Regions from separate parts of the Streptococcus halotolerans genome, predicted to be linked through region 3. Evidence: predicted binding sites of a transcription regulator. Region 3 holds the regulator's gene; each other region holds the start of a gene.

Evidence for each region. Region 3 encodes HrcA, which represses chaperone genes, less so after heat shock. Its sites were predicted from a motif close to TTAGCACTCNNNNNNNNNGAGTGCTAA; they were not measured.
Region 1: A2G56_RS04500 (ATP-dependent Clp protease ATP-binding subunit) is a predicted target of HrcA. The motif match lies at 6,848-6,874, and genes of this name have one in related genera.
Region 2: groES (co-chaperone GroES) is a predicted target of HrcA. The motif match lies at 5,201-5,227, and genes of this name have one in related genera.

Annotation. Positions count from the first base shown of each region.
Region 1 is NZ_CP014835.1:1,034,105-1,045,242, forward strand. Features, by position in the region: gene A2G56_RS04455 (exodeoxyribonuclease VII small subunit) at 1-136, opposite strand, end outside; gene xseA (exodeoxyribonuclease VII large subunit) at 111-1,454, opposite strand; gene A2G56_RS04465 (aldo/keto reductase) at 1,618-2,604, opposite strand; gene trhA (PAQR family membrane homeostasis protein TrhA) at 2,711-3,361, opposite strand; gene A2G56_RS04475 (DUF1836 domain-containing protein) at 3,345-3,824, opposite strand; gene A2G56_RS04480 (bifunctional methylenetetrahydrofolate dehydrogenase/methenyltetrahydrofolate cyclohydrolase) at 3,892-4,743, opposite strand; gene A2G56_RS04485 (amino acid ABC transporter ATP-binding protein) at 4,806-5,540, opposite strand; gene A2G56_RS04490 (amino acid ABC transporter permease) at 5,540-6,226, opposite strand; gene A2G56_RS04495 (DUF1797 family protein) at 6,511-6,741, opposite strand; gene A2G56_RS04500 (ATP-dependent Clp protease ATP-binding subunit) at 7,033-9,297, shown strand; gene A2G56_RS04505 (ECF transporter S component) at 9,342-9,851, opposite strand; gene A2G56_RS04510 (NUDIX hydrolase) at 9,988-10,437, shown strand; gene A2G56_RS04515 (DUF1827 family protein) at 10,497-10,799, shown strand.
Region 2 is NZ_CP014835.1:1,426,668-1,437,805, reverse strand. Features, by position in the region: gene A2G56_RS10675 (hypothetical protein) at 1-99, opposite strand, end outside; gene A2G56_RS06420 (single-stranded DNA-binding protein) at 307-702, shown strand; gene A2G56_RS06415 (ThiF family adenylyltransferase) at 1,004-1,975, shown strand; gene A2G56_RS06410 (ABC transporter ATP-binding protein) at 1,976-3,616, shown strand; gene A2G56_RS06405 (Cof-type HAD-IIB family hydrolase) at 3,811-4,602, shown strand; partial or broken gene A2G56_RS10255 (PTS system mannose/fructose/sorbose family transporter subunit IID) at 4,619-4,804, shown strand; gene A2G56_RS06400 (hypothetical protein) at 4,824-5,114, shown strand; gene groES (co-chaperone GroES) at 5,279-5,563, shown strand; gene groL (chaperonin GroEL) at 5,719-7,341, shown strand; gene A2G56_RS06385 (DUF4767 domain-containing protein) at 7,752-8,960, opposite strand; gene A2G56_RS10250 (DUF4767 domain-containing protein) at 8,985-9,467, opposite strand; gene A2G56_RS06370 (LPXTG cell wall anchor domain-containing protein) at 9,769-11,115, opposite strand.
Region 3 is NZ_CP014835.1:1,821,186-1,832,323, forward strand. Features, by position in the region: gene A2G56_RS08300 (histidine phosphatase family protein) at 1-484, shown strand, start outside; gene A2G56_RS08305 (M15 family metallopeptidase) at 474-1,238, shown strand; gene A2G56_RS08310 (glucosaminidase domain-containing protein) at 1,240-1,836, shown strand; gene hrcA (heat-inducible transcriptional repressor HrcA) at 1,962-2,996, shown strand; gene grpE (nucleotide exchange factor GrpE) at 3,023-3,568, shown strand; gene dnaK (molecular chaperone DnaK) at 3,896-5,719, shown strand; gene dnaJ (molecular chaperone DnaJ) at 6,211-7,350, shown strand; gene A2G56_RS08335 (nucleoside phosphorylase) at 7,443-8,213, shown strand; gene A2G56_RS08340 (hypothetical protein) at 8,268-8,720, opposite strand; gene truA (tRNA pseudouridine(38-40) synthase TruA) at 8,848-9,621, shown strand; gene A2G56_RS08350 (bifunctional hydroxymethylpyrimidine kinase/phosphomethylpyrimidine kinase) at 9,587-10,354, shown strand; gene A2G56_RS08355 (ECF transporter S component) at 10,341-10,805, shown strand; gene A2G56_RS08360 (TIGR01440 family protein) at 10,856-11,138, shown strand, end outside.

The DNA.
Region 1 (11,138 bases), 790 kb from region 3:
GTTCTTTAGACAAAAGCATTCCTTTTTGAAATTGCTCAATAGCTTCTTCTAAAGGAACATCTCCATTTTCCAATTGAGCCACAATAGTTTCTAACTCTTTTAAATTATCTTCAAATGTTTTTTTCTTGCTTGGCATTTGCTACCTCTACTTCTATCTGACCATCTTTCATTTGAATAGAGAGATGGTCTCCTTTTTTGACGTCATTAATACTCGTGATGGCTTTTTGGTCTTTTTGGACAATGGCATAGCCACGCGCGACAATCCTAGTCGTATCTAGCGATAAGAGCGTTTCTTGGGCCTTTTCAAATCGATTAACTTTGCTGTCATAGACACTCGTCATGTTTGACATGAGAAGCCGATTTAAAATGGCTAGACGTTCATCATATCGATTCATTTTTTCAGACAATCCTGTTGTCAAGAAGCGTTGTTTTAACAGTCGCTCTTGTTGCTGGGCATGATTGAGATTATTAGCCATTAACTGTGTCAAACGGCTGGTCAAATGGTCTAATTTTTGCGAAATCCCATCATAAAGACGTTCAGGTTGTCTAAAAATAACGGACTGCCGTAGTTGATTCAAACGGTCTTCTTGCCATTTCAACTGTCTAAGACTAGCCTGATAGGCCCGTTGCTGACGTTCACCAATCCAAGCTAAAATATCTGCTTTACTAATTGGCGTGGCCAATTCAGCTGCTGCTGTCGGAGTAGCGGCCCGTCTATCTGCCACAAAATCAGCCAAAGTGGTATCCGTCTCATGTCCGACACTTGAAATAATCGGTAACCGCGATTCAAAAATAGCTTCTACAACCATTTCTTCATTAAAAGCCCACAAGTCTTCAATTGAACCACCACCACGCCCAATAATCAAGAGATCCAAATCCTCTCTCTGATTGGCCTTAGCGATGTTAGCTGCCACTTCCTGAGCCGCACCATCTCCTTGAACCTTGGTCGGAAATAGCAGAATATCAACTCCAGGGAAACGCCGTGAGATGGTTGTGATAATATCTCGAATAACGGCACCACTTGGACTAGTCACAACCCCAATCTTTTTAGGAAATTGAGGTAGGGCTTGCTTGTGTTTATCATCAAAATAACCTGCTGCCGTCAGTTTCTTTTTAAGTTGCTCAAACTGAAGGGCCAAGGCACCGATACCATCTGGCTCCGCTTTTTCAATGATAAGGGAATAAGAACCGCTAGGCTCATAGAGTTGAACGCGACCAATAACATTAATTTTCATGCCTTCTTCAAGGTCAAATCCTAACTTTTTGAATTGGCTTGCCCACATGGTAACTTGTATAACTGCGTGCTCATCTTTAAGCGAAAAATACTGGTGATTGGGACGACGTCGAAAGTTAGAGACCTGTCCAGTCAAATAAACCCGCTCCAAATACGGATCACGATCAAATTTCAGTTTAAGGTACTTGGTTAAATGACTAACCGTTAGATAATCCGACATCTGCTCCCTTTCCATTTTTATGCAAAATTCTTTATCCATTATACCATTTTTCAACCAAATAAGCAGAAAAAGCAAGCTGAAGAAATCGACAAAAAAAGTTAGAAGCACTGTCGTAACAGAACACTCCTAACTCTATTTTTAATCATCTTTTCTATAAATCTATCTACAAGGCTCCCACAATAGCATGGGGTTGGTAGCACTCATCCAAGTATGCCATCTCTTCTTCTGTCAAGTAGACATCAAAGGCCCCCATAAAATCGTCCAAATATTTTTCTTTAGTCACACCAACAATAGGTGAATGAATGCCTTTTTGCCATAACCACGCTAGGGCGATTTGCGCTCTGGAAACAGCCTTTTTACCTGCTAGCTCTGCCACTCGCTCTACAATAACACGGTCTTGATCTTCGGTAGCATCGTATTTGGCATGTGCAATTTGATCTGTTTTACTCCGCGCTGTATCTGCTGTCCAATCTCGAACAACACGTCCAGCCGCCAAAGGACTATAAGGCACCAAGGCAACCCCATAATCGTTGCAGAATGGAATCATCTCACGTTCATCTTCGCGGTAAAGCATGTTGTAATGGTTCTGCATAACTGAGAAGGTTGTCCAACCATTCTTTTCAGCCACATATTGTGCCTTTTGAAATTGCCAAGCATACATAGCTGAAGCACCGAGATAATGAACCTTACCAGCACGCACCAAATCATTCAAAGCGGCCATGGTTTCTTCAATCGGCGTATGGTAATCCCAACGGTGAATGTATAAGATATCAATATAATCGGTTCCCAAACGTTTTAAACTGGCTTCTACTTGATTAAAAATAGCCTTGCGTGACAAACCTTTGGTATTTGGGCTGTCAGAATGGCCGTCACCGAAAAAGAGTTTGGTAGCAATAATCACCTCATCACGCTTAGCAAAGTCAGCCAAAGCACGACCTAGATATTCTTCACTAGTCCCTTGGGCATAGGTATTAGCGGTGTCGAAAAAATTGATTCCCATGTCCAACGCTTTTTTGATAATATGACGACTATCTGCTTCATTAAGTAACCAACCAGAATGAAAACCTACGCTTGCATCTCCGAAACTCATACAACCCAAACATAATTTTGACACTTCAAGGCCTGTATTTCCCAATCTTGTGTATTCCATCATTGCCCTCCATTTATCTAACCTGAACTTATTATACACCCTAGAGTGAACTCCAAGTCAAGCGTTTTCATGATGAAACTAATAAGAATCGGATGACATCCAATGCTTAAAGCATATACCAGACGATAGCTATGTATTGCAAGGCTGAAGCTAGAAGGATAAAGAGGTGCCAAATCATATGAAAATAAGGTTTTTTCTTAGCGTAAAAGAAAGCACCGACTGTATATGATAAGCCCCCTGCTAGCATGAGCAGGCCAAAAACAAGATTAGTTTTTTGAATAATGGCTGGGAGAATAAAAACAACCAGCCAGCCCATAAAGAGATAAAGAGAAAGACTAAAACTTTCATTAATATTCTTAGCAAAAATTTTATAAAGAATCCCAAAAACAGTGGCTCCCCACTGTAAAACGATAATGGTAATACCCAGCCAACCACCAACCAAGGATAGGGCTACTGGCGTGTAAGAACCCGCAATAGCAATGTAAATCATACTATGGTCGACAATTCGCAGGATATATTTCTGTGGTGTTCCATAAGTCATTGAATGATAAACCGTCGATGACAAAAACATCAAGAAAAGGCTGATAACAAAAATAGACATCCCCACTGCTGCTGTCATATCATAAAGCTGGAAAGCTCTAATAGCAGTAACGGGTAAAAGACCTAGCATAATGGCTGATCCCACCCCATGTGTTGTTGCATTGGCAATTTCTTCTCCAAACGATAGCGGATGATTTAATTTAAAGGTTTGATTCACTATTTTTTCCTCCCAGTTCAATCGTTAACAAGCGAGCCTTATAATAAGACTTTACAGCCAAACAAGCGTAAGCAATAACCTCTGGCACTTCTGCTTCTTCATTCATACAAGTGGCAAACCAATTGTATAAATCTTCCGAGCTATAATCCTGTTCCAGAACGCTTAGCGTCTCACCAATCTCTTGCAAGCTAAAAACATTTTTCAAAAACGCAATAGCAATTAAACGAGCTATCTGATGACGTTGGTATTTTTTCTTAAACGGCTTTTCTAAATGACCATGCTTGACATAATTGTTTACCATAGAAGATGTAATCCCTTTAGCATCCCTGTCAACACCTGTCTGGCTAACCTTGTTAACATAGTAAAGGACTTGGTCTAAATAGAGGTCCAATTCTGGTAACTCTTTCCATAGTGGTATTTTCTCTAATTTTATTTCTTCAAAAATATCATATCTAGTTTTCATAACCAGATTATATCATTTATATAATTTAAAACAAGAAAAAACCTTGCCCAGAGACAAGATTTCGAGGTTATTTTAAAGTGGCTAAGGCAGCCTCATAAGTTTGCTCTAGTAACATGGTAATAGTCATAGGACCAACACCACCAGGAACTGGCGTTATCAAATCAGCTATTGATTTAACTGCTTCAAAATCGACATCCCCCGATAGTTTCCCATTCTCATCGCGATTCATGCCCACATCAATCACGACTGCGCCTGGTTTGACATAATCAGCTGTGATAAATTTTGAGCGCCCAATAGCAACCACCAAAATATCTGCTGTCTTGGTAATGTCAGCCAAATGTTTCGTTCTAGAATGTGTCGAGGTTACGGTAGCATCAGCTTCTAAGAGAAGAGCAGCCATCGGTTTACCAACGATATTGGAACGACCAACAACGACCGCATTTTTTCCTTCTAAGTCAACACCATAAACTGCGAACATCTTCATGATACCAGCAGGTGTGCAAGGAATCATAGCTGGTTTTCCAGACCACAAACGTCCCGTATTAACATGATGAAAACCATCAACGTCCTTAGTCGGGTCAATTGCTAGGACAACTTTTTCCTCATCAATATGATCTGGCAGGGGTAACTGCACTAGAATCCCGTGAAAGCGATCATCACGATTGTACTGCTCAACCACAGCCAGAAGCTCTTCTTGAGAGATAGCTGCTGATAAACGAACCGTTTCACTGAAAAATCCAGCTTTTTTAGCAGACCGTTCTTTATTTCTAACATAAACCTGACTAGCAGGATTTTCTCCGACCAAAATAACCACCAAACCTGGAACAAGTCCCTCTTTCTCCTTTAAGTGAGCAACCTTTTCAGCCAATTCAGCCTGCATCTTTTGGGCCAAGCCCTTACCATCAATCAATCTTGCCATCCTACACTCCTATACTTTTTGACCATTATACCAAAAAGCTAGGCTGATACCTAGCATCTTTTTTATAATACTTTACTCAAGAAATGTTTCGTTCTTTCTTCCTGAGTATTTTCAAAGATTTGTTGAGGTGTGCCATCTTCTACGATAACACCACCATCCATGAAAATGACACGGTCAGCCACCTCACGCGCAAATCCCATTTCATGTGTCACAATAACCATGGTCATCCCAGACTTCGCCAAGTCTTGCATAACGACCAAAACCTCTCCTACCATTTCGGGATCAAGAGCTGATGTTGGTTCATCAAAAAGCAAAACATCTGGATCCATAGCCAATCCACGCGCTATGGCAATACGTTGCTGTTGCCCACCAGATAAACTGGACGAGTAGGCATCTGCTTTATCACGAAGACCAACTTTATCTAGAAGTTCAAAAGCTTTTCTTTCTGCTTCACTCTTTGATAAACCTTTTGTTTTTATTGGCGATAAAGTGATGTTCTCCAAAATACTCATATTTGGAAAAAGGTTAAATTGTTGAAAAACCATTCCCATTTTCTCACGCATCTTGAAAACATCATTCTTTTTATCAGTAATATCCACACCTTCAAAAGTAACACTACCTTTCGTTGGTATTTCTAGTAAATTCATGGTTCTAAGGAATGTTGATTTTCCTGATCCAGAAGGACCAATGATAACCACAACTTCTCCCTTATGAATTTCAAGATTGATCCCTTTTAACACTTCATTTTGGCCAAAGTGTTTATGCAAATTCTCGATTGAAATTAATGTCTCTATCATTATAATGTTCCTCCATTACCCATTCGTTTTTCAAGGATTTGCAATAATCTAGACATTGCCGTTGTGATCATTAAATAGTAGAACGCTGCAAACAAGAGTGGTTCAACAGGAATATAGGTCGCTGTTACGACAGATTGGGCACCATTCCAAAGTTCCATTACCCCAATGGTTTGTAACAGTGAGCTGTCCTTGATGATGGTAATAAACTCATTCCCCAAAGCCGGCAAGATATTTTTGATCGCTTGAGGCAGAATAACATAACGCATAGCATTTTTAGGCTTAATACCAAGTGAATAGGCTGCTTCCAGCTGACCCTTTGGAACAGACTCAATACCGGCACGAACGGACTCCGAAATATAGGCACCACTATTCAATGAAATAATAATAATACCAGGCAAAAGACGGCTAAAATCCATATCTAAGACACCAAAACCAACCGTCGGCGCCCCACTAAAATGCATCCAGGCAAATGCAATCATGATTTGGACTACCATAGGAGTCCCCCGAAAGACCCAAACATAAAAACTGGCTATCCAAGCTAAAGGCTTAAAGGAACTCCTTTTTGAGAACGCCACTAAGATACCAATAATGGTTCCCAAAAAAACAACACAGGCAGAAATCATAATGGTGACGATAACGCCGTAATTAAAATAAGCCCAATACTTGGGAAGGAAAGAAAAATCCATAACGAACTCCTATTTACTAAAAGATAAGAACCATCATAGCATAGATAAACTAAAAACACAATGTTTTTTGGTATTTTTATACAATAAAGCATCCTTTTTTGTATAAACAAAGCTAAAATCTATTGAAATATTCACATCAGATCATAGCCTTTCTAACACCTGAGTTTTTACATGAGCTACCAGCGATGCCTCTAATATCACAGGCTCCCAACACTCGTATCACCATCTTTAAAGGCAAAATAAAAATGAGTCCGACACTATGTCCCAGACTCATTTCTACTACCTTAATAAAGCAAATCATAGATTTCCATTGCAATCAAATCAATGCTATCAAACGAATACGACTCCTTAGCTTCAACATCGCGCAAAGTGAAGACTGGTCCGTTTTCTGGATCGTTATTGAATGATACTTCTGCAACAACAACTCCTTCTCGCTCAAAATTACGTTTTAAATTACCGCCATCTGTGGCCATAAGCTCAAGACGATTGATGATTCTCACTAAATGTGATTCCATATCTTACTCCTCTATTTCTATTAATTTCTCTTATTTTACCACAAAAAGCTTTCAAAGTAACACTAAATCAACTATTTTCCTGATATTAAAAGTTTAAAAAAACGCATTAGCACTCCCTTAGTTAGACTGCCAATTTTTTGAACTTTTTACTTGCAATGCAGAACTATCGTGCTATAATAAAGTCAGATAAAGTTTGACTATATTTGACCAAAATCAATTTGGTTTGGTAAAAGTCCTATATCTATTGAAACATTTCACTTTTAAAAATCTCTCAAAAAGCGAGGTATATCTATGCTTTGTCAAAATTGTCAATTAAACGAATCAACTATCCATTTATACACTAATGTTAATGGAAGACAAAAACAAGTTGATCTTTGCCAAAACTGTTATCAAATCATGAAAACAGATCCTAAAAACAGTCTTTTGTCAAACTTAGGCCAAGGTCAAGAAAGAGCGTCATCATCTATGAACCCATTTTTCGATGATTTCTTTGGTGATCTCAATAACTTCCGCGCCTTCAGCGGTGATTTACCAAACAGTCCTAAAACACAAGCAGGTGGTCAAGGTGGCAACAACGGTCCAGGAAACCGTCATCCAAATGGTCCCCAAGGACCTACTCAACAAAAGAACCAAGGTCTCCTAGACGAATTCGGTATCAATATCACTGAAATCGCTCGTCAGGGTGACATTGATCCTGTTATTGGCCGTGATGATGAAATTCTTCGTGTCATTGAAATTCTAAACCGCCGTACTAAGAACAATCCTGTTCTTATCGGTGAACCTGGGGTTGGTAAAACAGCTGTTGTGGAAGGCCTAGCACAAAAAATTGTCGATGCTGATGTTCCACAAAAACTCCAAGGCAAGCAAGTCATTCGTCTAGATGTTGTCAGCCTTGTTCAGGGAACCGGTATCCGTGGTCAATTTGAAGAGCGTATGCAAAAACTCATGGAAGAAATTCGTAATCGCCAAGACGTGATTCTCTTTATCGATGAAATCCATGAAATTGTTGGTGCTGGTAGTGCTGGCGATGGCAATATGGACGCTGGTAATATCTTAAAACCTGCTCTCGCACGTGGCGAGCTCCAATTAGTTGGTGCAACAACTCTTAATGAGTATCGTATTATTGAAAAAGACGCTGCTTTGGAACGTCGTATGCAACCGGTTAAAGTCGATGAGCCAAGTGTTGAAGAAACCATCACTATCTTAAAGGGAATTCAACCAAAATACGAAGATTACCATCATGTCAAATACAGCTCTGATGCTATCGAAGCAGCAGCCATTCTCTCCAATCGTTACATTCAAGATCGCTTCCTTCCCGATAAGGCTATTGACCTTCTTGACGAATCCGGTTCTAAGATGAATTTAACCTTGAATTTTGTTGATCCGCAAGAAATCGATCAGCGACTAGTTGAAGCTGAGAATCTCAAAGCTCAAGCAACACGTGATGAAGACTACGAACGTGCCGCTTACTATCGTGATCAAATCGCTAAGTACAAAGAAATGCAAGCTCAAAAAATAGACGATCAAGATACCCCTATTATTACGGAAAAAAATATCGAAGCTATTATTGAGCAAAAAACTAATATCCCCGTTGGCGATCTTAAAGAAAAAGAACAAAGTCAATTGGTTCATTTGGCGGATGATCTTAAATCACATGTCATTGGTCAAGACGATGCTGTCGATAAAATCGCAAAAGCTATCCGTCGTAACCGGGTCGGTCTTGGCTCCCCAAATCGTCCTATCGGTTCCTTCCTCTTTGTAGGACCAACTGGTGTTGGTAAAACAGAACTCTCTAAACAATTAGCTATTGAACTCTTTGGTTCAGCTGACAGCATGATCCGTTTCGACATGTCTGAATACATGGAAAAACACGCTGTTGCCAAACTTGTCGGTGCTCCTCCGGGATACGTTGGTTATGAAGAGGCTGGGCAATTAACTGAAAAAGTCCGCCGCAACCCATATTCACTCATCCTACTTGATGAAGTTGAAAAAGCGCATCCAGATGTCATGCACATGTTCCTCCAAGTACTTGATGATGGTCGCTTGACTGATGGCCAAGGTCGTACGGTCAGCTTCAAAGACACCATCATTATCATGACTTCTAATGCCGGTACTGGCAAAGTTGAAGCTTCTGTTGGTTTCGGTGCTGCCCGTGAAGGTCGTACCAATTCTGTCCTTAACCAACTTGGTGATTTCTTTAGCCCAGAGTTTATGAACCGTTTTGACGGTATTATCGAATTCAAGGCCCTTGAAAAAGAAAACCTTCTAACGATTGTTAACCTTATGCTTGAAGATGTTAACGACCGTCTCGCTGTCAACGGCCTCCACCTCGAGGTAACCGATAAAGTTAAGGAAAAACTAGTTGACCTTGGCTATGATCCAAAAATGGGGGCTCGACCACTGCGCCGAACTATACAAGACCATATCGAAGATGCTATCACAGATTTTTACCTTGAAAATCCTTCAGAAAAAAATCTCCGTGCTATCATGACTTCGAATGGACATATCGTCATCAAATCAAACACAAAAGCTGAAGCTGTTATTGAAGAAAGCTAGAAAAAAGGTTGTGTCAATCATGAGATTGACACAACCTTTTTGCATTATCGGAGGTTCCAGTAAGCCTGAAAATCCTTAACAATTGATGTTCTAAAATAAAGACAATAAACAACCAAGATCGAGAGAACAGCCGCCAACACATCAAAGGGTAATTTCATCATCGCATATTGAAGATTGGCATAAAGAAAAGCTCTACCTAGTCCATAACCAATAATATCAACCATTGCCCCTAGAGACATCGCCAACAAAACGCGCTTTTTGGTAGCCTTCGTCTCCTTTGGCCCAACAACAACTGATATGACAGCTACTTGTAAACTATGCGTTACAAGCGTGACAAACATGGGTGTCGGATAAAAGAAGAAATCTCCTAAAAACGAACCAATCCCCGCAACCACCATCGCTTCCAGAGGTGGAAATAAGAGCCCTACTAAAAAAATAACAATACCATTGATATAAAAATGTCCTCCCGGTACAGGAATCGATAAGAAACGAGCACTCAAAATAATGGTCACCGCCATAAAAAGAGCTGAAATTGTGACTTGTCTTGCTGACATAACCAACCTCTCCAAGCTTTAACTGTTGTCATCATTTATACCAATATTCTCAGGAAATGTCAAAATTTTGGGAAACTTTTCTAGTTTATTAGGTTAATTTTTAGTATAATAAGAGAAAAAACTATCGAGGAAAACTATGGTAAATCCTACATTCGGCCACAAAGAAGACAATGTTGTCTATCAAAATCGTTATGGCGTTTATGCTGTTATCCCAAATAAAGAGCAGGATAAAATGATTCTGGTTCAAGCACCAAATGGAGCCTGGTTTCTCCCCGGTGGAGAAATAGAAGGAAACGAAGACCATTTTCAAGCGCTCGAACGTGAACTGATCGAAGAACTTGGTTTTAAGGCACAACTTGGAGACTATTTTGGACAAGCTGACGAGTATTTCTACTCTAGCCATCGCGATACACATTTTTACAATCCTGCCTATATCTACGAAGTCACTTCCTTTGAAGAGTTAGGAAATCCTTTGGAAGATTTTAATAAGCTGGCTTGGTTCCCTATCCATGAAGCTAAGGCTAAATTAAAACGTGGTAGTCACAAATGGGGCATTGAAATGTGGGAAAAAAAACATATTAAATAATTTTTTCAGGTTAATAAGTGTTATAATATAAACAGAAAAAGTTTTATTGGAGGATAAACATGAGACTTATCAATGTGACAAGCAGCCACCCTACACTCGTTAAAAACCAACTCCGAAACACTGATGCAACTTTAGTCGAAGTCTACTCTGCAGGTAACACTGACGTTATCTTTTCGCAAGCACCAAAACACTATGAAATCCTCATTTCAAACAAATACCGTGCTATCAAAGATTCTGAATTAGAAGCTATCCGAGAATTCTTCCTTAAACGCAAAATAGATAAAACTATTGTTTTGAAAGAACAATTGAGAACATCACACACTGAAAATCTCATTAATATCTCTATTCCAACAACTGTTTAACAAGCTACCACCATGGCTTGTTTTTTTATAAAAAATGACACAAACGACAAAAAATTGAGATTTAGATCCATAATGCCATTATCATGTGCTTACTAAAAACCCCTAAGCGTCATGGTTTGAACACTGAGAAATGCGTCACTCATCTTCCAACACCCTCCCCCCCTCCAGATCCTCGTCAACAAGGAGCTTATTTACCATGATTAGACATTGTCCTAGGACAACCCTTGTCATTTATCAAGTATATCAATGTTTTGGGTAAGCCATCTTTTTTGGACAGTAGTCAATGATTGGCTATTGTTTTTGTTTAGACTATATTATAAATGACCATCAAAAGCAGAC
Region 2 (11,138 bases), 390 kb from region 3:
TTCTAAAAATCCTTGGATTTTAGTAAAGGTCTGGGAATCATCCGCAAAAAGCATATCAGCGTTTGGTTCAAGGGCTGTTACTTGATTCTTTTGAGCCAGGAATTGACTGACTAATCCAAATCCGGCACCAAAATCTAAAATTTCCTTGTTTTCTAAGTGTGCTAACTGAGCAGAGGTTAATTCGTATTGAATTTTCTCTAAGGTTTGCGCAGCATGTCTCTATAAAATGCTAAATCTACCATTATTTTCTTCTTTTTTCTTCATTTTATCATATATTTTCCGAATAAATAGTTAGGAGGAAATCTTATGTATAATAAAACTATTTTAATCGGTCGTTTGGTGGCAACACCAGAGGTAGTAAAAACTCCCAATGATAAATCTGTTGCGCGTGTTACCGTTGCTGTCAATCGTCGCTTTAAAGGTAAGGATGGTGAGCGAGAAGCTGATTTTATCAATGTGGTCTTTTGGGGGCGTTTGGCAGAAACCTTAGCGTCTTATGGAACGAAGGGTAGCTTGATTTCATTAGATGGTGAGCTGCGTACGCGTTCTTATGAAAAAGATGGGCAAAGACACTATATGACAGAAGTTTTGGGACAATCTTTCCAATTACTCGAAAGTCGTGCCCAACGTGCTATGCGTGAAAATAATGTTGCAGCGGATCTGGCTGACCTTGTTCTTGAGGAAGAGGAGTTGCCGTTTTGATTAATCAATCCAACCTAATGATATCGTTGTTGATTTTAAAATAGTCGTTGACACATTTAGAGATATTAACTAATGCTAAAATCGGAAAAATCTAACTTTTTATTAAACATATATTGACAGAATATTCTATAAATGATAATATATACCTATTAATGATTAAGGAGGAAAACTGATGGAAATTCATGAAACTGATGTTGTTATTTCAGAAGTAGAAATTAACATTTGCGTTGTTAACAAGTAGTCTCGTTATAGTCTAGGGCAGGTTCCTAGACTTTTTTGTAAATTTTTGTAGGAGATTATAATGAGTTATTTTAGGTTGAAAAAAGAATTGAACTGGTCATTTAAGGGTGGGGCTATTGTTGTTTATGAAGGGAATCGAGAACTTCAATTGGCGATTAGTACAGATAACAATACAAAAGTATTTCAATTTTTAGACTTTCTGTCAGAGTTTAGAAATCGCCAAGACATAGAAAACTATTCTGATTTATCTAGTATTGAGAAACAAGATATTCTCAATTATTTACTAGATAGACATTTTCTACAACGATTTGACAGTCCAATCCATTTGAATCGAGCTGATTTATTTTTAAATAGTTTTCCCGATACTGACTTTCGAGAGTTTAACTGTTATAGAGAATCTGTCAAAATAGTGATATTGGGCTTGGGGACAGTAGGAAGTCATACGCTAGATGTCTTAATTAGAATGGGATTCCAGCAATTTATTCTAATTGATGGTGATAAAGTAGAGGAGAAAAACCTAGGGGCTCAAGCTTACTTTACAAATGACATTGGAATGTATAAAGTAGACGCTTTAAAGGAGCGTTATACAAATCTTGCTCAGATAGTAACCTTCTCTACCTACGTTAGCACTTTATCACAGCTATCTGCTCTAACTGGGGAATTAGGACCGCAAGATCTCATTATTAATGCTGCGGATGATTATACCTTAATGTATAACCTTGCTCAATCAATTATGCAGAAACAGCTTCCTTGCCCGGTTATTGAATCAGGATATGGACCTCTACTCCAAACAGCATATGTCATCAATTCTTATGGTTCAGCTAAATTAATGTGCGATTATATCCAAAAGAGCTTAGACGACACTAGTAAACCTATTAATGAAAATAGCGGTAGTGTTTTAAATGGTTATATGTCAGCTTTTATGGTAGGACAACTAATTATTGCCCCTTTTGTTAGTCAAAACATGACAGTCGCCGAATACAACTTTTATAATAATCACTTACTTTGGAAAGAAAGTCTAAGAGGGAAATAGATGTTTTTTTATTTAAAGAGAAGATATAAAGAAAACTTGCTTTTATTAGCCGTTATTATAGTCTCAATTATTTTAAAATTAAGGTCAGCATTTTTGACAGCTGAGGCTTTTAATAGCTTATTAGCTGGAGAAACTGATAGTTTTCTTTCTAAAGTTATTCTATGTGCTAGTCTATATTTTGGTTATGTTGTATTATTTGCCTTTCAAACTTGGTATGATGTGTTTGTTAGACAAAAAATGATTGGAGATATTCGTAGTGATATATCGTCCAGCTATGCGATGCATCGACCCAACCAATCTTCTGAATATACCAGTGGTAAGATGGTTTCATGGTTAACAACTGATAGTAATCGAATCAGCAATGAAGGCTTTAAGAGGTTATACACAATCGTGGAAGCAATTATTGAAGTGTTGTTATCTGTTTTTGCACTAGCCTTTCTCAACTGGAAATTAATGCTAGTTATTGTAGCCCTCGCTATTATCAACCTTATTTTACCTAAACTAGCAGATAAAAAATTGGCTTCTGTCTTTGGAAAACTAACGCTGAGTCAAGAAAATTTTACAGCTAGTATCGCCAATCTTTATAATGGTTTTACTTGTCTTTTCTCACTCAATAAACAAGATTTTTTAGTTTCCAAATCAGATAAAGAAATTCAAAGTATTCAAAAAGCTGAAATTGATAGTTATAAAATTGTTGGCGTGGCAACCTTTTTAGCAGCATTTGGTAATGTGTTAGGACAAATTGGAAGTTTAATGATTTCAGGTATTTTTGTCGCACAAAAAATGTTAACATTTGGTGATATTCTTTCTGTTTCAAATATTAGTGTTAATATTTTCAATGGTGTTAGCAACCTCTCTTCCAATATTATAGAGATCAAAGCTGCTTTCCCTATTTTTGAAAAGCATAAAAAATTCCTTAATGCCAGCAAAGAGGAACAGCTGAATGATAATATGAAACTGAAAAATGTTAGCTTAAATACCAAGATAGAGTTGAATAAGGTTAATCTGACCCTAGGAAATAATGAGATACTTTCTAACGCTAGCTATACGTTTAAAAAAGGTAAAAAATATTGTATCGTTGGACCTAGTGGTACAGGAAAGTCAACCCTTTTAAAATTGCTAACTGGTAGTTTAAACTATGATTCAGGAACGATAGAACTTGATGATCAGGCATTGAAAGCCATAAATGGTAGTAGCTTACGATCTCAAATAACCTATGTTGAGCAAACGCCTTATATTTTCAATGGAACCATACGTGAAAACATTACTTTAACTAATGATTTTTCTGATGAGGAAATAGAATCAGTGATTCAAAAAGTTTGTCTAACTAATGATATCAGTCAACTATCTAAAGGATTAGACACTTTAATTGGCGAAGGAGCGCTTGATTTATCTGGAGGACAAAAACAACGTATTTCACTAGCAAGAGCTATTCTCAATGGTAGTCAATTCTTATTATTGGATGAAAGTACTTCAAACTTAAATAAAGCTTTAGCCCAGTCAATTGAAAAAGAGCTTCTTTCTGATGATGCCTATTCCCTTATTGTTATCACACATCATCTTTCAGAGGAAATGAAGCCTTATTTTGATGATATTATTAGTTTGGAAAATGGCAAGCTGGTATCCCAAGCAACTACTTGATAAATGCCTATGTTAAAAAAGAAATAGGTATTATACCTACGACTAAAACATTATGGTTTTAGTTGTGTGCAAAGTAGCCATCACTATACATTAAATAGAGAGACTAGATTGGACTTTTGTCTAGTCTTTTTTGATGACAATCGTCACTGGTAAGCCTTTTCAAAAGATGGTAAACTGCTAGAAAGGAGGTAGTTATGGTCAAGATTATTTTTAGCGATATTGATGGAAGCTTGATTACTGATGAATTGGTGGTCACTAAGAGAACGCAAGAAGCTTTGGTTAAAGCTGTTGAAAAAGGAATTTATTTTGTACCGGTATCTGCTCGTATGCCAGAGGCTATTAAACCTATTATTAAGGACTTTTTACCAAAAACACCTATTATTTCTTATAATGGTGCCTTTATTCAGGATGAAAATGGAGAGGAAATTGATTCTTCACCCATGCCTATCGAAGATGGTGTGAAGATTTGTCGTTATTTGGAAGAAGCACATCCTACCATTGCTTGGAATGTTTATAGTGGTGAAAAATGGTTGTCACAAGATCGTTCCAATCAATGGATTGCCAGAGAAGAGGATGTCGTAGGAATATCATCCCAGGAATCTAATTTAGAAGATGTAGGGCATTTGTCTGATATTCATAAATTACTATTAATGGGTAATCCAGATGAGATTTTAGTGGTTGAAGACGTTCTGAAAGAGCGGTATCCTGACTTGTCTATTGCTAAGTCTTATCCTTATTATTTAGAAATCATGGCGTCAGGTATTCAAAAAGGAAGGGCTGTTGAGCAGTTATCAGAGCATTATGGTATCGCTATGAGCGAGACGATTGCTTTTGGCGACAATTTCAATGATTTAGACATGCTTGAAGCTGTTGGTCAAGGCTATGTCATGGCAAATGGACCAGAGGCGGTTAAGCAGGCTATTGGGAATGTTGTAGCAGATAATAATAGCGATGGGATAGCTGAGGTTTTGGAAAATATTTTATAGGGGTAGGAACAATCGGTACCTCGTCTTACAAGATCAGTTGGATGCTGTGTATCCAGGATTGTTGACAGCTATCTTTATCGTATTTTGCTGGTGGCTAATGGCGAAGAAAAACATGTCACCTATTAAGGTAATGCTTCTTTTGGTAGTTATTGCTTTTGTCGGTGTGCTTGTCGGATTCTTTGATCCAGGTCTATCTTACTAACTATAAGGAGTAAAATCTGATGACGAATCAAAAAATGATTAAAGGTTATGAGACAGAGATAGCCTATCAAAAACATATGATTGAAAATTTAGGACGGTGGTTCTCACTCTTCTTTATTGTGTCAAGTATCGGAGTGGTTTTGTTCGCCCTCTTTCATCTGGTTAATCTATGGGTAACAGCTTTAGGTCTCGTCTTAATCATTATTGGTAGTATAGGTATGCTATTATTTGGCTACGGTATCTATCGAGGTAAGAAAAATGTCTCGAAAGTCATCGAAGATTTTGAAATCAAACTTAGTCAATCAAAATAAGACAATAAAGCGCTGAAAACATTTTAGTTTTTAGCGTTTTTATTTTGACTATTTTTGACCAAGTGCTATAATAGTTTTTGTAATAGCTAGCACTCTGTTGTCAAGAGTGCTAATGCAGTTTATTTCGAAAGCTATTATGAAAATAATCCTTATGGAGGCATATGATGTTAAAACCATTAGGCGATCGTGTGGTCGTGACTTTTGAAGAAGTAAAAGAGAAATCAGTTGGCGGTTTTGTGCTAGCGGGTGCTTCTCACGAAGCAACTCAGACAGCAGTTGTTGTAGCCGTAGGACAAGGTGTTCGTACACTTAATGGCGATTTAGTAGCGCCCAGCGTTGCTGTAGGCGATAAGATTTTAGTTGAAAATGGCGTAGGGATTGATGTCAAAGACGGTGATGATCACTTATCAATCATCCGTGAGTCAGATATTGTTGCGATTGTAGAGTAAGAAAGACTAGAAAGGAGAAAGGGTTAGTCCGTATTGGTTGAAACTGAATACGGGCTAGGGATGGCTGCAAAAAGAGGAACACTATTTAGACGCTAGCGTCTAAGCAGGCTCCCTATTTTGCTATTGTTCGTTTGATGCCCTTTATATCTTAAATTATGGCAAAAGATATTAAATTTTCAGCAGATGCACGAGAAAGTATGGTGCGTGGTGTTGATATTTTAGCAGATACAGTGAAGGTAACACTTGGTCCTAAAGGACGCAATGTTGTTCTTGAGAAAGCTTTTGGTTCACCACTTATCACAAATGATGGTGTAACCATTGCTAAAGAAATTGAACTAGAGGACCATTTTGAAAATATGGGGGCTAAATTAGTCTCTGAAGTGGCTTCAAAAACGAACGATATTGCTGGAGATGGTACCACAACAGCCACTGTCTTGACACAAGCAATTGTGCGTGAAGGACTTAAAAATGTGACAGCAGGTGCAAACCCAATTGGTATCCGTCGTGGTATTGAAGCTGCGGTAGCTGCAGCAGTTGCTGATCTTAAAGAAATTGCTCAACCTGTCTCTGGGAAAGAGGCGATTGCCCAAGTTGCAGCGGTATCATCACGTTCTGAAAAAGTTGGGGAATACATTTCTGAAGCTATGGAGCGCGTGGGTAATGATGGTGTTATTACTATCGAAGAATCTCGTGGTATGGAAACAGAACTTGAAGTGGTTGAAGGAATGCAGTTTGACCGTGGTTACTTGTCACAATACATGGTAACTGATAACGAGAAGATGGTTGCTGATCTTGAAAATCCATTTATCTTGATTACGGATAAGAAAATTTCAAACATCCAGGACATCTTACCACTTCTTGAAGAAGTTCTCAAAACCAATCGTCCACTGCTTATCATCGCTGATGACGTTGATGGCGAAGCTCTACCAACTCTAGTTCTTAACAAAATTCGTGGAACATTCAATGTTGTAGCTGTCAAAGCACCAGGTTTTGGTGATCGTCGTAAAGCTATGCTCGAAGATATCGCTATCCTGACTGGCGGAACGGTTATCACAGAAGACCTTGGACTTGACCTTAAAGACGCAACAATGCAAGCTCTTGGACAAGCAGCGAAAATTACTGTTGACAAAGATAACACGGTCATTGTTGAGGGAGCAGGTGAAGCTTCGGCTATCGCTAATCGTGTTAACTTGATTAAGTCTCAATTGGAGACAACAACATCAGACTTTGATCGTGAGAAGTTACAAGAACGCCTTGCTAAGTTAGCCGGCGGTGTAGCTGTGATCAAGGTTGGTGCAGCAACCGAAACAGAATTGAAAGAAATGAAGTTGCGAATTGAAGATGCCTTAAACGCGACACGTGCCGCAGTGGAAGAAGGTATCGTTGCTGGTGGTGGAACAGCACTTGTTAATGTGATTGACAAAGTAGCCGCTCTTGAACTTGAAGATGATGCAGCAACAGGACGCAACATCGTTCTTCGTGCACTTGAAGAACCAGTTCGTCAGATTGCTTACAATGCGGGCTATGAAGGCTCTGTTGTTATTGACAAACTTAAAAATAGCAAAGTTGGAACAGGGTTCAATGCTGCAAATGGTGAATGGGTAGACATGATTGAAACAGGAATCATTGACCCTGTTAAAGTAACCCGTTCAGCCCTTCAAAATGCAGCCTCAGTTGCTAGCCTTATCTTAACAACAGAAGCTGTTGTCGCAAACCAACCAGAACCAGAAAGCCCAGCAATGCCAGCAGGCATGGATCCAATGGGTGGAATGATGTAATAGTTAAAAAGAATCTGAGACAGACGTCTCAGATTCTTATTTTTTGTAACCATTCGTTTTTAAGGTTGACTATTTAAAAGCTTTCTAGTCGACATGCCCTCAGGCTATCTATGCGGAAAATGTTTCGATTACATAGAAGCTTATCAAATGTTTATCACTTGCAACTTGAAAGAATGAACTTATTCAACGCTAAGACAAGCGATAATGGTCAAACGGATTGCTTGGGAGACTTGCCTGCTCTTTCTTTTCTTGGCAACTTAGAACGGTTGTCAAGATAGTTGATTTAAGCATAGTTGAGTTCTCTTAGATTTTTGTTTTCAACTTTAGGTATTGTTATTGGGTATTGTCAATAACATCTTTTTATTGATGTAAACATCGTTAATTGAATGGTTTGTCGTAGGCAGTTGGTATCAATTAACAATATCAGCAAACCCTTTTTTAAGATCGGTATTTTCAGTTTCTTTTGCTATGTAGTAGACAAAATCGATGCCGTTAGCTGAAAATCCTTGATTATTGAGTGAGTATAGGACTTGTGGTGTTCCATCTTTTCGGATTACAAAGAGATAACGGTGCAATTGCATATCGGAATACCAATGCTCGTAGCTTGCGACTAGTGTGTATTCAGCATTGCTAATGCCATTTTCTGAATAAGTAATATCAGCTAGTGTTTGTCCATCAAAAGTGATGTTTGCTCTGGCAACGTCACTCGTAATATCTTTGTAAGGGTATTGTCCCATACTTTGTCCCCAAGACACCATAAAGTCCGCAAGTTTCTTGTTTTTTGCAGCATCCCAAGGTGTTCTAGCACTGGACTCTTGGTAGACTTCAGTTGATTGCTCTTTTGATTGGCTGGAGGAATCGTTTGTTGACATTTTTTCATCAATTTTTTGATTAAGCTGAGCTATCTTTTGGATGTCTTTTTCAGAAAGAGTGATGTCTATTTGGAAGTTATCATGGGAGGCTGGCTGATCAAGCACGACCTTCTTTTTCGAGCGACGGAAAATGCCCTCTAAAGTGTCGCCGTTTTCATTTGTTTTGGCTAATCCGTTGTAAGTGGACTTGGAAAAGGTAAAGGTTTTACTTTGGTCCAATTGGTTGAGTGTTGTAAAACGTTCATTGGTTGCTGTGCTAAGCACTTCAACAGTCTCGGATTGGGTCTTCTTACTCCCTTTTTCAGAATGAATAAGAAGCTTGAATCCCACTCCAAATTCTTTAGCAGGTTTAGAAGCATACCTGTCATCGCTTGCTGTGATTTCACTAATAGCTTGATCTACCGATACAACATCCAGTTGCTTCAATTTATGAATAATGTCTTTGTCAGAGAGTTTAGAAAGTGCCTTTAAGGTAAACCCTTTTGGAGGTTGCTCCATACTGGCTAACCAGTAGGTTTCATAGTATCCATTCTTTTTAATCACAATGGAATCAGGCGTATCATTATGGTCATATTGAAAAGGAGAAGTGTCATCTCGTTTAAAAATATAATAAATGTCTTGTTTGTTATCTTGCAAGCTTTGTGATAAACGCTGTTGATGGTTTGTTACATTTGGTTTAGAACTACAAGCTGTCAGGACGAGTAGGGCTAAAATAGCTGTCCAAATATAATTGAGTATTTTTTTCATGTTAATATCCTTTTGTGAAGATGATTAGTTTTCAGAATATACAATTTTAGCAAAGGCATCTTTGAGATCCTGGTTTTCAGTCTCTCCCATAACATTATAAGGAGAGTTAACCGTATTATCAGAATTGTAGACAATAACAGCACTTCCAGAATACAGGACTACCGGACTTCCATCACGTTTTAAGGCGAAATGGTAGCGATGATAAGCTTTGATATTCCAGCGATATTGGTAGGTAGCTACGATAGTGTACTCATGATTGGTCGGCTTATCCTCAGAGTAGCCAACATCTAGAACATCTCTGGCTTGGTAAATAATGGGAAGACCAACAGAAATGTCTGTCACGTCTTCGTAAGGATATTGCCCCATTTCTTGCCCCCAAGCGTCCATAAAAGTTGCCAATTGTTTTCTTTTCTCAGGATTCCAAGGTGTTGATGATTGGAGTGACTCTTGAGAAGATGACGATGGCATGTTTGGGGAGGTTGGATCCGCTGGCGATTCTGTAGTCATTTTGGCTTTAGAATTCTCGCTAGACCTTGTTGCGCTTGAGGAGTTTGAAGTTGCTGACGATTTTGTAGTTATTCTGGCTTTAGGACTCTTACTAGACGTTATGGTCTCAGTGGGGTTTTCTTGGTATTGGGGATTGGCAGTGTTTTTGGAAGAACAGGCTGATAGGAAGAGGCATAGAAGGAATAACAACCTGACTGTCTTTATGTTTTGTTTCATAAAATTTCCTGAATACTTTAATTTTTAATAAAAATGACCAGTATCTGATGAGATGCTAGTCATTTTTTAGCTTTATCAGCTAGGGTTATTTTTGTTTTTTAGATTTATAGCCAAAGAATCCGGCAAGGACAATAACAGCGATTCCAATAACTATAGTAATAATGCTTTGCGTATCACCAGTTGATGGGAGACTGAATTGTTTAGCTTTTGCTTTAGTGTCTTTTTGAGGTGCTGATGCCGGGGTAGACTGATTAGTAGGGACCTTATTCTTATCTTGATCGGCTGTTGATGTCGTACCTGTAAGGCCATCAATTTTACCGGAATTGTTCTTATTGGAATCAGTGCTATTTTTAACGTTACCAGTTGCTTTAGTGTTTTTCGTATCACGATAGTAGACCTCATCAGCAATGCCTTCAGGATAGGCATTTGTTAGTATGATTCGGTCTTTATTGATATTACTAGCATCTTTACCACGTCCACGATCCGGATAAGCGGTACCCGCTGGTGCATAAAAGACTAGTGCTCCAGGCGCATTACTATCTGGCTTGATCCCGACAGACCAGATGTTGGTGTTATCGTAACGGGTCCCATTCTTACCAAGATGACCTGTTCCATCCCCACCATAGGTTCCGTCAGCATTGATGATAATCGTACTTCCTTTACCATTTTTCCATGTTCCGACTAGTTTGTTAAAGTCAAAGTTATCATCGCTCATGTCTGTTTTACTATTTTTAGCATCTTCTGTTTGAGTAGTTGATGATGATTGATCAGTTTCAGTTTTTGAGGTTTCTAGCTTAGGGCTACTACTTGAACTAGTGCTTGATGAACTTGTAGACGCTGTTGTGCTGGATGGGGCAGTGGTTTGCCCATTTTTAGATAGTTTTTGTTCCTCAAATTCATTCAAAAATTTGGTAAGCTCTTCTTCAGATGATTGAATAATTGACTTAGATCCAACAGACTTCATTTCATACAAATTGTTATCGAAAGTTTTATCTAAGTCTTCATGTGAGATATTTTGCGTATCCGCCTGCGCAACGATTTTATTGTAATGATCTGTGACTTTAGCTATCTGTTGTGCTCTATAGACTTCAGTATTTATGTTGTCTCTGGCAGTTTCAAAATCGTTAGTGAGAAAGATGTTACTACTGCTGCCCAGAGCTAGATCGCCTTTTAATGTTTCTTGCCAACGATCAAGTAGACCATCGATTTTGGTAGTCATACTTATTTTGTCTGTGTCTGAAAGCGTTGAAGCATTGACAGATTCTTTGGCTTTCTTGGCGATATTATCTAGGTTTTGGGATAACTCGTTGTAATGTTCTGAGACTGAAGAGGATACAGTCGTACTGTCTTCAGCATGTGTGATAGTAGTTGGAATGATGGCTGTCGCAAGTGCAGTAGTTGCAAGTAAAGAATAGATTGTCGTTTTTTTCATGTTAGTTATTACCTCCTGTAATA
Region 3 (11,138 bases):
AACAGAAAATGAAAGCCTTCCTTATAAACGCGATAAACGCATTCGTGAATGGTGTTTTGGTAGTCTAGATGGCGGTTATGATGGTGACCTTTTCCAAGGTGTTCTTCCAAGAACGGTTGCCTTTGCAGATGGCCGCTCACTAGATGAAATGCCTTACCCTGATATTGCTCAAAGTATCGTGGAAGTCGATACAGCCAACTGGGCGGAGCCGTGGGATGTTTTAAGCAAACGTATCTATGACGGTTTCGAAGCCATGGCTAAAGAAATCGAAAGCCAGGGTGGCGGCAATGCTATTGTGGTCAGTCATGGTATGACTATCGGTACGTTTATATGGTTGATTGCTAATAATCAAGAAAAACAACGTATTGATAATGGAAGTATCTCAGTTGTGACTTATAAAGATGGTCAATTTAGCATTGAAACTGTAGCAGACTTATCCTACCGTGAAAAAGGAAGAGAGATTATCGACGCGAATGAGAAGTAAGTTAGGGAAATCGTCTCTAGTCATTTTGGGACTCGCTTTTTTAGTCTTAGTCGGAGGGCTATTCTGGTTCAGGAGTCAAGGGGACTCCCAAGGGTCAACTGGCAGTAAGGGGATCGAGCCAGCTGAGCAAGTTTCTGGAAAGAAAACAGCATCAAAGAAAACATCGCAAGATTCAGGCCTACCCAACGTCTCGCCTTCTGATTGGGAGCTAGTTTTGGTGAACCGTGATCACATCACACCAGAGCTAAATCCTGATTTGGAGACGGTTGAGAACATCACTGTGGATAAGCGAATTGCTGAAAATGTTAGAGCCTTTCTAAAAGCAGCCCAAGAAGTAGATCCTGCTTTTCATTTGATTTCTGGTTACCGCAGTGTCGCCTATCAAAAGGAATTGTTTCAATCATATATAGATCAGGAAAAAGCTAATGATCCTAACTTGAATGATCAAGAAGCAGAACGATTGGTCAAAACCTATTCCCAACCAGGGGGAGCGAGTGAACACCAAACTGGTCTCGCCATTGATTTGAGTACTGTGGATGCTTTGAATCAAGCAGATAAGTCTAGCATGGAAAAAATTCATAAACTGGCTCCTGACTATGGGTTCGTCCTTCGTTTTCTTGAAGGGAAGACAGCCTCTACGGGTGTTGGCTATGAAGATTGGCATTTTCGATTTGTGGGTAAAGATTCTGCGCGCTATATGACGGAGCACGGTTTGACTTTGGAAGAATATATTAAGCAATTGGAGGAGAAGTAGAGTGAGACGACGTTTTAAATTTTCATTTTTTATTAGTCTTACCATTGCTTTTGTATTGATTGGTATCTTGCCACTTGTTTTGAATTACCGAAGTTTATCGGCAGAGAAAAAAGTGGCAACTGGCTTGGATAATGAACGATTTATTGAAAAAATTGCTCCTGAAGTTCAAGAGTTGTCAACCTATTATGGGATTAGACCATCTGTCCTAATTGCTCAGGCAGCCTATGATTCCAATTTTGGTCAAAATTTATTAGCGGCTAAGTATCATAATTTATTTGCGATTCCTGCCCAACCCGGTGATGATAGCATCCGTCTGAAAAATATGGAACGCAACGAAGGTAATGTTAGTGAAGTTGAAAGAGATTACGCTATCTACCCATCGTGGAATCATGCTTTGGAAATTTATTTAGCAGGGCTCAAGGATGGTAGTCTAGCCAATAAAAATTTATATAAAATCTTAGCAACTGCTTCGAGTATCAGCGTAGCTACTCAAGCTTTTTACCGCTATGATTTCACTCACGATGATGATTATGCTAATCAATTAGAACAGATCATTAAAGAATATAATCTTGAAAAATACGATAAACAGATGAATTAGCACTCTATGAAAAAGAGTGCTAATTTTTTGTGTTTTTCTCTTGACTTCCTCAACTAGAGGTGTATAATTAGAATTATAAATTAGCACTCTACAAAAAGGAGTGCTAAAGCGTGAAGGGAGGTTCCATGATTACACCAAGACAAAATGATATTTTGAATTTAATCATCGAAATGTTCACCCAAACGCATGAACCAGTCGGTTCAAAAGCTTTACAAGGTTCGATTGATTCCAGTTCAGCAACTATTCGTAATGACATGGCTAAGCTAGAAAAACTTGGTTTTCTGGAGAAAGCTCATACGTCTAGTGGTCGTTTGCCAAGTCGAGCTGGTTTTCAATATTTTGTTCAAAACTCACTGAGATTGGAAAGTATTGAGGAGCAGGATGTCTATCAGGTGATTAAAGCTTTTGATTATGAAGCTTTTCGTCTCGAAGATATTTTTGCTACAGCTGGCCATCTCCTGGCTGATCTGACAGGTTATACTTCTGTGATTTTAGATGTGGAACCTAAACATCAGCGGTTGACAAACTTTGAAGTCGTGCAATTGTCCAATCATGATGCACTAGCAGTGATGATGTTGGATGACTCCAAACCAGTGACCGTTCAATTTGCTATTCCTAAGAATTTCTTGACCAAAGATTTGGAAACCTTGAATGCTTTGGTTAATGAACGTTTTCTTGGTAAAGCTGTTCTTGACATTCACTACAAACTGTTGACAGAAGTGCCGCAAGTTATCCATAAGTATTTTAGCACTACGGATAACATCCTGGACTTGTTTGATTACATTTTCCAAGGACTTTTTCGTGAGACGATTTTGATCTCTGGTAAGGTTAATGCTTTAAGTTATGCGGATTTATCAACTTACCAGTTCTTGGACAATGAGTCTAAGGTGGCTATTGAAATGCGCAGTAATTTGTCTGAGGAAGAACCGACCACTATTCAGGTGGCAGATAGTAGTGAACCCGCCCTTGCTAATCTAACCGTCATTCGACATCAGTTCTTAATACCGTATCGAGGTTTTGCTCTCTTGAGTTTGATCGGACCGGTCGAAATGGACTATCGACGGGCGATTAGCCTGATTAATGTGATTAGTCGAGTCCTAGCATTGAAGTTGGCTGATTATTATCGCTATTTAAGCGGCAATCATTACGAAGTTAATTAAGATATAGAATAAAAAGAGGTGACGCTGTGTCAGAAGATATTAAAAATGAAGAAATCGTTGATGAAACGATTGACAATGAAACCGACACTGAGGAGATTGTTGATGAGACTGTCGAGTCAGAAGAAGCTAGTGAAAAGTCAGAATTAGAATTGGCCAATGAACGTGCCGATGAATTCGAAAACAAGTATCTGCGTGCCCATGCGGAAATGCAAAATATTCAACGACGCGCTAGTGAGGAGCGTCAAAGTTTACAACGCTACCGCTCACAAGATTTAGCTAAAAAAATCTTGCCAAGCTTGGATAACTTGGAACGTGCCTTAGCTGTTGAAGGATTGACAGAAGATGTCAAGAAAGGCCTTGAAATGACACGTGAGAGCCTTCTGCAAGCATTTAAAGAAGAAGGTATCGAAGAAGTTCCAATGGATGTATTTGACGCCAATTTTCATATGGCTGTCCAAACCCTACCAGCGGATGACGGACACCCGGCGGAAACTATCGCAGAGGTCTTTCAAAAAGGCTATCAACTCCATGACCGCTTGTTAAGACCGGCTATGGTAGTGGTTTACAACTAGCTATTTCTGATGGTTGCTAAAGCAACTCATCAGAAAACGGCAAACGCTATGGGCGAATTGCCTAAGCTACTTACTAGCTTGCGATTAACGTAAATGCGATTTTAATCGCTCACGTCGTAATAAACGATTTGACCGCAATGTCGTAAAACTATAAAGTAATCAAAAGGAAAGCAAGTCCAAAGCTTGCTAGTATGATAATTTCCATTGTGACGACAGAGGCCTTGACTCCAAGGTTTCAGATAAGGCAATGTGATGACAACAGTTGCCGATACGTCTCAACAACACAAGGAAACTATCAAGAAGAAAATAAAGTAAAAGAGGAAAAAAATGAGTAAAATTATTGGTATTGACTTAGGGACAACTAACTCAGCTGTTGCCGTTCTTGAAGGAACAGAAAGTAAAATCATTGCTAACCCAGAAGGGAACCGTACAACACCTTCAGTCGTTTCATTTAAAAATGGTGAAATCATCGTTGGTGATGCTGCTAAACGCCAAGCAGTTACAAACCCAGAAACGATTATCTCAATTAAATCAAAAATCGGAACTTCTGAAAAAGTAGCTGCCAATGGAAAAGAGTACACACCACAAGAAATTTCAGCTATGATTCTTCAATACCTTAAAGGTTATGCGGAAGATTACCTTGGCGAAAAAGTTGAAAAAGCTGTTATCACAGTTCCAGCATACTTTAATGATGCCCAACGCCAAGCAACAAAAGATGCTGGTAAAATCGCTGGTCTTGAAGTAGAACGTATTGTTAACGAACCAACAGCGGCAGCCCTTGCTTACGGTCTCGATAAAACAGATAAAGATGAAAAAATCTTGGTATTTGACCTCGGTGGTGGTACGTTTGACGTTTCTATCCTTGAGTTGGGTGACGGTGTCTTTGACGTACTTGCTACAGCAGGTGACAACAAACTTGGTGGTGACGACTTTGACCAAAAAATCATTGATTTCTTAGTGGCTGAATTCAAAAAAGAAAACGGCATTGATCTTTCATCAGATAAAATGGCACTTCAACGTTTGAAAGACGCTGCTGAAAAAGCGAAAAAAGATCTTTCAGGTGTCACTCAAACCCAAATCAGCTTGCCATTTATCACAGCAGGTGATGCTGGTCCTCTTCACTTGGAAGTTTCATTGTCACGTGCTAAATTTGATGATTTGACAAGTGATCTTGTAGAACGTACGAAAATTCCAGTTCGTCAAGCTCTTTCAGATGCAGGCTTGTCAGTATCTGAAATTGATGAAGTCATCCTTGTTGGTGGGTCAACTCGTATTCCAGCTGTTGTAGAAGCTGTGAAAGCTGAAACATCTAAAGAACCAAACAAGTCAGTTAACCCTGATGAAGTTGTTGCAATGGGTGCTGCTATCCAAGGTGGTGTGATTACTGGTGATGTGAAAGACGTTGTCCTTCTTGATGTGACACCATTGTCACTTGGTATTGAAACAATGGGTGCAGTCTTTACAAAACTAATCGACCGTAACACGACAATCCCAACATCTAAGTCACAAGTCTTCTCAACAGCAGCAGATAACCAACCAGCTGTTGACATTCACGTTCTTCAAGGTGAACGCCCAATGGCAGCAGATAACAAGACTCTTGGACGTTTCCAATTGACTGATATCCCTGCAGCTCCTCGTGGTGTGCCTCAAATCGAAGTAACATTTGATATTGATAAAAACGGTATCGTTTCTGTTAAAGCTAAAGATCTTGGAACTCAAAAAGAGCAACACATCGTTATCAAATCTAACGACGGACTTTCTGAAGAAGAAATCGATCGCATGATGAAAGATGCTGAAGCAAATGCTGAAGCTGATGCTAAACGTAAAGAAGAAGTTGACCTTAAAAATGAAGTTGACCAAGCTATCTTTGCAACTGAAAAAACCATCAAAGAGACTGAAGGCAAAGGCTTTGACACAGAACGTGATGCCGCTCAATCAGCTCTTGACGAATTGAAAGCTGCTCAAGAATCTGGCAACCTTGATGACATGAAAGCAAAACTCGAAGCTCTTAACGAAAAAGCACAAGCTCTCGCTGTTAAAATGTATGAACAAGCAGCCGCAGCACAACAAGCAGCAGGCGGAGCAGAAGGAGCTGAAAACGCAGACGCATCAGGTGATGATGTTGTAGATGGTGAGTTTACTGAGAAGTAAGGTGTGAGAGCGTTAAAAGAATGACAGAAAAATAGGAACTTGACGCTGAATGCTTGTATTCAAGGAAAGTTATCTTTTTTCCGAAGTTCTTAGCCCGAACTCAATTTGGCTAAATGACATAGTGTCGCTTTACACCATGTATAGTAACTATAAATCCAATCACAGAGGTTGCAACCCAGCCTCTGTTTTTGGGTAAAAAACGATAGCAAGGTGGTCGAAGACCGCCAGAGATGGACAACTCCGTTGTAACGAGAGGTGGCAAGACCTAAGCTTACCAAAAAGGAAGGGAATGCCTTTGGCGATAGCTTTCGCCCCACATTATCGAAGGAACTTGTCCAAAAACAATACCTTTATAGAAAGGAATACAAGTTCGATTATTCGAACACAGGCTAAAAACCTAGTGAAAAAGATAAACTTCCTAGTGTGTTTCACACACTGTATCAGTTTCCTATTTTCATACGGTTTTCTTAACGCCTTTTGTATCATAAATTATGAACAATACTGAATTTTATGAACGTCTGGGGGTTTCTAAGGATGCTTCGCAAGACGAAATTAAAAAAGCTTATCGTAAGATGTCTAAAAAATACCATCCAGACATCAATAAGGAAGCTGGCGCTGAACAAAAGTACAAAGATGTTCAGGAGGCTTATGAAACCCTAAGTGATAGTCAAAAACGTGCTGCCTATGATCAATATGGTGCAGCAGGTGCTAGTGGCTTTGGTGGTGGAGCTGGAGGCTTTGGCGGTTTTGAGGGAGCTGGTGGTTTTAGTAGCTTTGAAGACATCTTCTCAAGTTTCTTTGGAGGAGGTGGTGCTAGCCGAAATCCAAATGCTCCTCGCCAAGGTGACGACTTGCAATACCGTGTCAACCTCAAGTTTGAAGAAGCTATTTTTGGGGCAGAAAAAGAGGTTACTTATAGCCGTGAAGCCACTTGTCACACTTGTGGAGGAAATGGAGCTAAACCAGGCAGTCACCCTGTCACTTGTGGTCGCTGTCATGGGCAAGGTTTTATTAATATAGACAGACAAACCCCACTTGGAATGATGCGTCATCAAGCCACTTGTGATGTCTGTCATGGAACAGGTCAAGAGATTAAAGATCCATGTACAACTTGCCACGGAACAGGTCATGAAAAAGAAAATCACAAAGTTGATGTCAAAATCCCCGCGGGTGTTGAAACTGGTCAGCAAATCCGTCTTCAAGGTCAAGGGGAAGCCGGTCATAATGGTGGCCCTTACGGAGATCTTTTCGTTGTTATCAATGTTATGAAGAGTGATAAATTCGAACGCGAAGGGGCAACCATCTACTACAACATGAATGTCAGCTTTGTCCAAGCGGCACTCGGTGATGTGGTTGATATTCCAACCGTTCATGGTGACGTTGAATTGACCATCCCAGCTGGTACGCAAACAGGTAAAACATTCCGTCTCAAAGGTAAAGGTGCGCCACGTCTTCGTGGTAATGGTCAAGGTGATCAACACGTGACTATCAATATCGTAACGCCAACTAAGTTGAACGATGCACAAAAAGAAGCACTGCAAGCTTTTGCTGAAGCTGGTGGTGAGAAAGTTCATCCTCAAAAGAAAAAAGGTTTCTTTGATAAGGTCAAAGATGCTATTGATGATTTATAAAAAAAGAATCCCTAATCGCTTGATTGGGGATTTCTTGATTTTAGATGGAAAGGATGTTAAACTATCTTAAACTTTCCCAAGGAGATCTGCCTATGTTACTTGAAGAATTCGACACCAACAAAGAAGCTATTATTAATCCAGATATGATTAATGAGCCTATCGAAGGATTTCCTGAAACAGTAGTGACTTGCTTTGCACGCGGGACTTTCGAGAGGATATTAAACGAGTTACCACATCGGCTTATCGTGTCAACTAGTGTGGCTAATCTAGATATTCCTATTTATGAAGTTGAATTTAATGGTCGAAAGTTTGGTTTTTTTAACGCCTACGTTGGCGGTGCAGCCTGCGTAGCGATTCTTGAGGACTTAATTGTTATGGGTATGAAAAATCTAGTGGTATTTGGTACTTGTGGGGTTCTCGATAGCACCATTCAGGAAACTTCCATCATTATCCCGACAGCAGCGCTTCGTGATGAGGGCACTAGTTTTCATTACGCGTCGCCTAGCGATGAGATAGCCGTTAATCAGGATTTTCACGAGGATTTTAAAACCTTCTTAGATGCTCAAAAGGTTTCCTACACAGAAGGCAAGGTTTGGACGACAGATGGTATTTATCGGGAAACGCCTGACAAGATGGCTAGGCGAAAATCCCAAGGAGCGGTGTGTGTTGACATGGAATGCTCTGCTATTGCGGCTTTAGCCGACTTCCGAAACATCAATCACTTCCAGTTTTTCTACTCAGCTGACAATCTAGATGCTGAAGTTTGGGATGCGAGAACACTTGATAATGACGCTGATCTTGAGACGAAGGACCGCATTGCTTATATCGCTTTGGCATTTGCTAAAGAGCGATTTACAGTGTGAGATTATAATATTATAAGAGCGATGACAAAAGACACCGGAAAGACGACTAGGTTTTTAGAAATGGGTAGCGACATAAATGGATATCGCAATAAGGACAAGGAGAGCTGGTAGGTAGATGATAGAAAAGGTGATTTTATCAAGCCTACTAGTGATTTTATGACGATTGAGATAAGCGAGAAGGGCAATCAGGAGAAAAACAATCCAAAGAACCATGACGACATAAAGTGATGTTGGACTAATGTCCCAGCCAACTTTGAAGGCCTCTAGCAGGTAGCCAGCTGCCATAGCAATAGGAAAGGAAAAGAAGTAGATGATTAAGCCAAACATCGATAGCCACCGTTTGTACCAAATAGCTGGTATCAACCCGATCAAAGAAAGAATCGGATTGATGACGAGTGTGACAATAGTGGCCCAATGATTTGGAAATAAAAAATCAAAATCCAGAACAAAGCTACTGTAAAATAATAAACTTTCGATAATTAAGATAATATTAACAGACTTTTTCATGACGTAAACCCTCCTGTAACCGCTTTCTTACTATGATAACACATTTGTGCTTCAAACCTTACTGTCTTAATGTTTGACTTGCTTCACTGATTTTGAAAAATGGTCAAAGTTTGCTATAATCAAGGTTATGACACGATATAAAGCGATTATTGCTTATGACGGGACCTTGTTTTCAGGCTTTCAGAGACAGCCTGGCGCGAGAACCGTTCAGGAAGAAATTGAAAAGACTCTTTCTCGATTAAACAGTGGCAAAGCTGTTACCATTCATGGGGCCGGACGAACGGACGCTGGTGTCCATGCCTATGGGCAGGTCATCCACTTTGATTTGCCCCAGGCGCGTGATGTGGAGAAATTGCGTTTTGGTTTAGACACGCAATGTCCTGATGACATTGATGTTGTTGATGTCAGCATTGTTTCAGATGATTTTCACGCTCGCTATTGTAAGCATAGCAAAACGTATGAATTTCTCGTTGATACGGGACGTCCTAAGAATCCCATGATGCGAAACTATGCGACAGCCTATCCTTACCCTTTAGACCTAGCCTCTATGCAGGAAGCCATCAAGGATTTGGTGGGAACTCATGATTTTACAGGATTTACAGCCTCAGGTACAGCGGTAGAAAATAAGGTCAGAACCATTTTCAAGGCAAGCTTGGAAGTCGATGCTAAAACAGGCTTTCTGGTCTTCACCTTTTCGGGCAATGGGTTCTTGTATAAACAGGTTCGTAATATGGTTGGAACCTTGCTTAAAATTGGCAACGGACGTCTACCAGTCAGCCAGATAAAGAACGTTTTAGAGTCTAAAAATCGTGACCTAGCCGGACCAACAGCAGCAGGTAATGGCCTCTACCTCAAGGAGATTAGATATGAAGACACCTTACATTCTCACCATAGCGGGTAATGATATTCTGAGTGGTGGTGGTTTTCAAGCAGATTTGGCAACTTTTTCAGTCCATAAACTCTATGGCTTTTTAGCTCAGACTTGCATGACAGCAGTGACCAAGGAGGGCTTTGAAATCATCCCAACAGCTGATGAACTCTTTCAAAAACAGCTGGATAGCTTAAAGGATATTCCTTTTGCAGCTATTAAAATCGGTCTCCTACCGACACCGCAGATCGCAAGAGCTGTGCAAGACTTTGTCAAAGACATGCCTCAAGTCCCTCTTGTCTTAGACCCTGTTCTCGTTTTTAAAGAAAACGCTGACCAAGAAGTTGCCCAAATGCGCCAAGAATTGCAAAAACTCTTTTCTTGTGCAACCCTTATGACACCCAATCTCAAAGAAGCTGAACTCCTTTCTGGACAGAGTATCTCTAACTTAGAAGAGATGGCAAAAGCTGCTCGCATCTTGCAACAAATGGGAGCTAAGTCGGTAGTTATTAAAGGCGGAGCACGACTGGACAAAAACCAAGCCTATGATCTCTTATTAGAAGAAGATGGACAAGAAGTTTTCTTACATTCGCCTCTTCTTAGTCGCAATAATCAGGGAGCCGGCTGCACCTTTGCCTCAGCAATAGCCAGTGGTCTAGCTAAAAACCAGACTGTTCCACAGGCAGTTCATAAAGCCAAAAAGTTTGTTTATCAAGCTATTGCTCACTCTAACGATTATGGAGTTACACAGTATGAAACACACTAACGTTCGTCAGTTAAGTCTTTGGGCGATCCTAACCGCTCTTAGCGTTGTCCTAGCCTACATTCATATCCCTTCCCCAACGGGATTTCTGACTTTACTGGATGCTGGCATATACTTTACGGCCTTTTATTTAGGATCAAAGGCTGGTGCTGTTGTCGGAGGTTTATCAGGGTTCTTGATTGACATGCTGTTAGGTTATCCCCAGTATATGCTTCACAGCCTAATCGCCCATGGGACACAAGGTTTCTTTGGGGGTTGGAGAGGTAAAAAGCGCATTTTTGGCTTGATTTTCGCTAGTCTTTTTATGGTTGGTTGGTACTTTTTAGCCGCTATTTTACTAGGTTATGGCATCGGCACCGCTTGGGCTGGTATTTTTGGGAACATCCTTCAAAACCTATTTGGTATGGGTTTGGGTTATCTTCTTTATAAAGCCATTGTCAAGCTAAACCTTTGAGATAGGCTAAACGGCTACTCGTTAGGATAAAGATATAGAGAGGTAAAGCTATGGATATCAAACATCTAGTAGAGGATGTGCAAAAAATAGTGGCTGATATTATTGATCGTTCAGCTATTCACAAAGGGCAATTATTCGTCCTCGGCTTATCATCAAGTGAAGTTTTGGGTGGTGTGATTGGCCAAAACTCCAGTCAAGAAATCGGTGAGGTGATTGTAAAAACAGTTCTTGATGAACTAGGGAAGTCAGAGATCGAGCTAGCCGTTCAAGGTTGCGAACATCTCAATCGTGCTTTGGTTGTGGAGCGCGAATACGCTCTAAAAAAAGACTTAG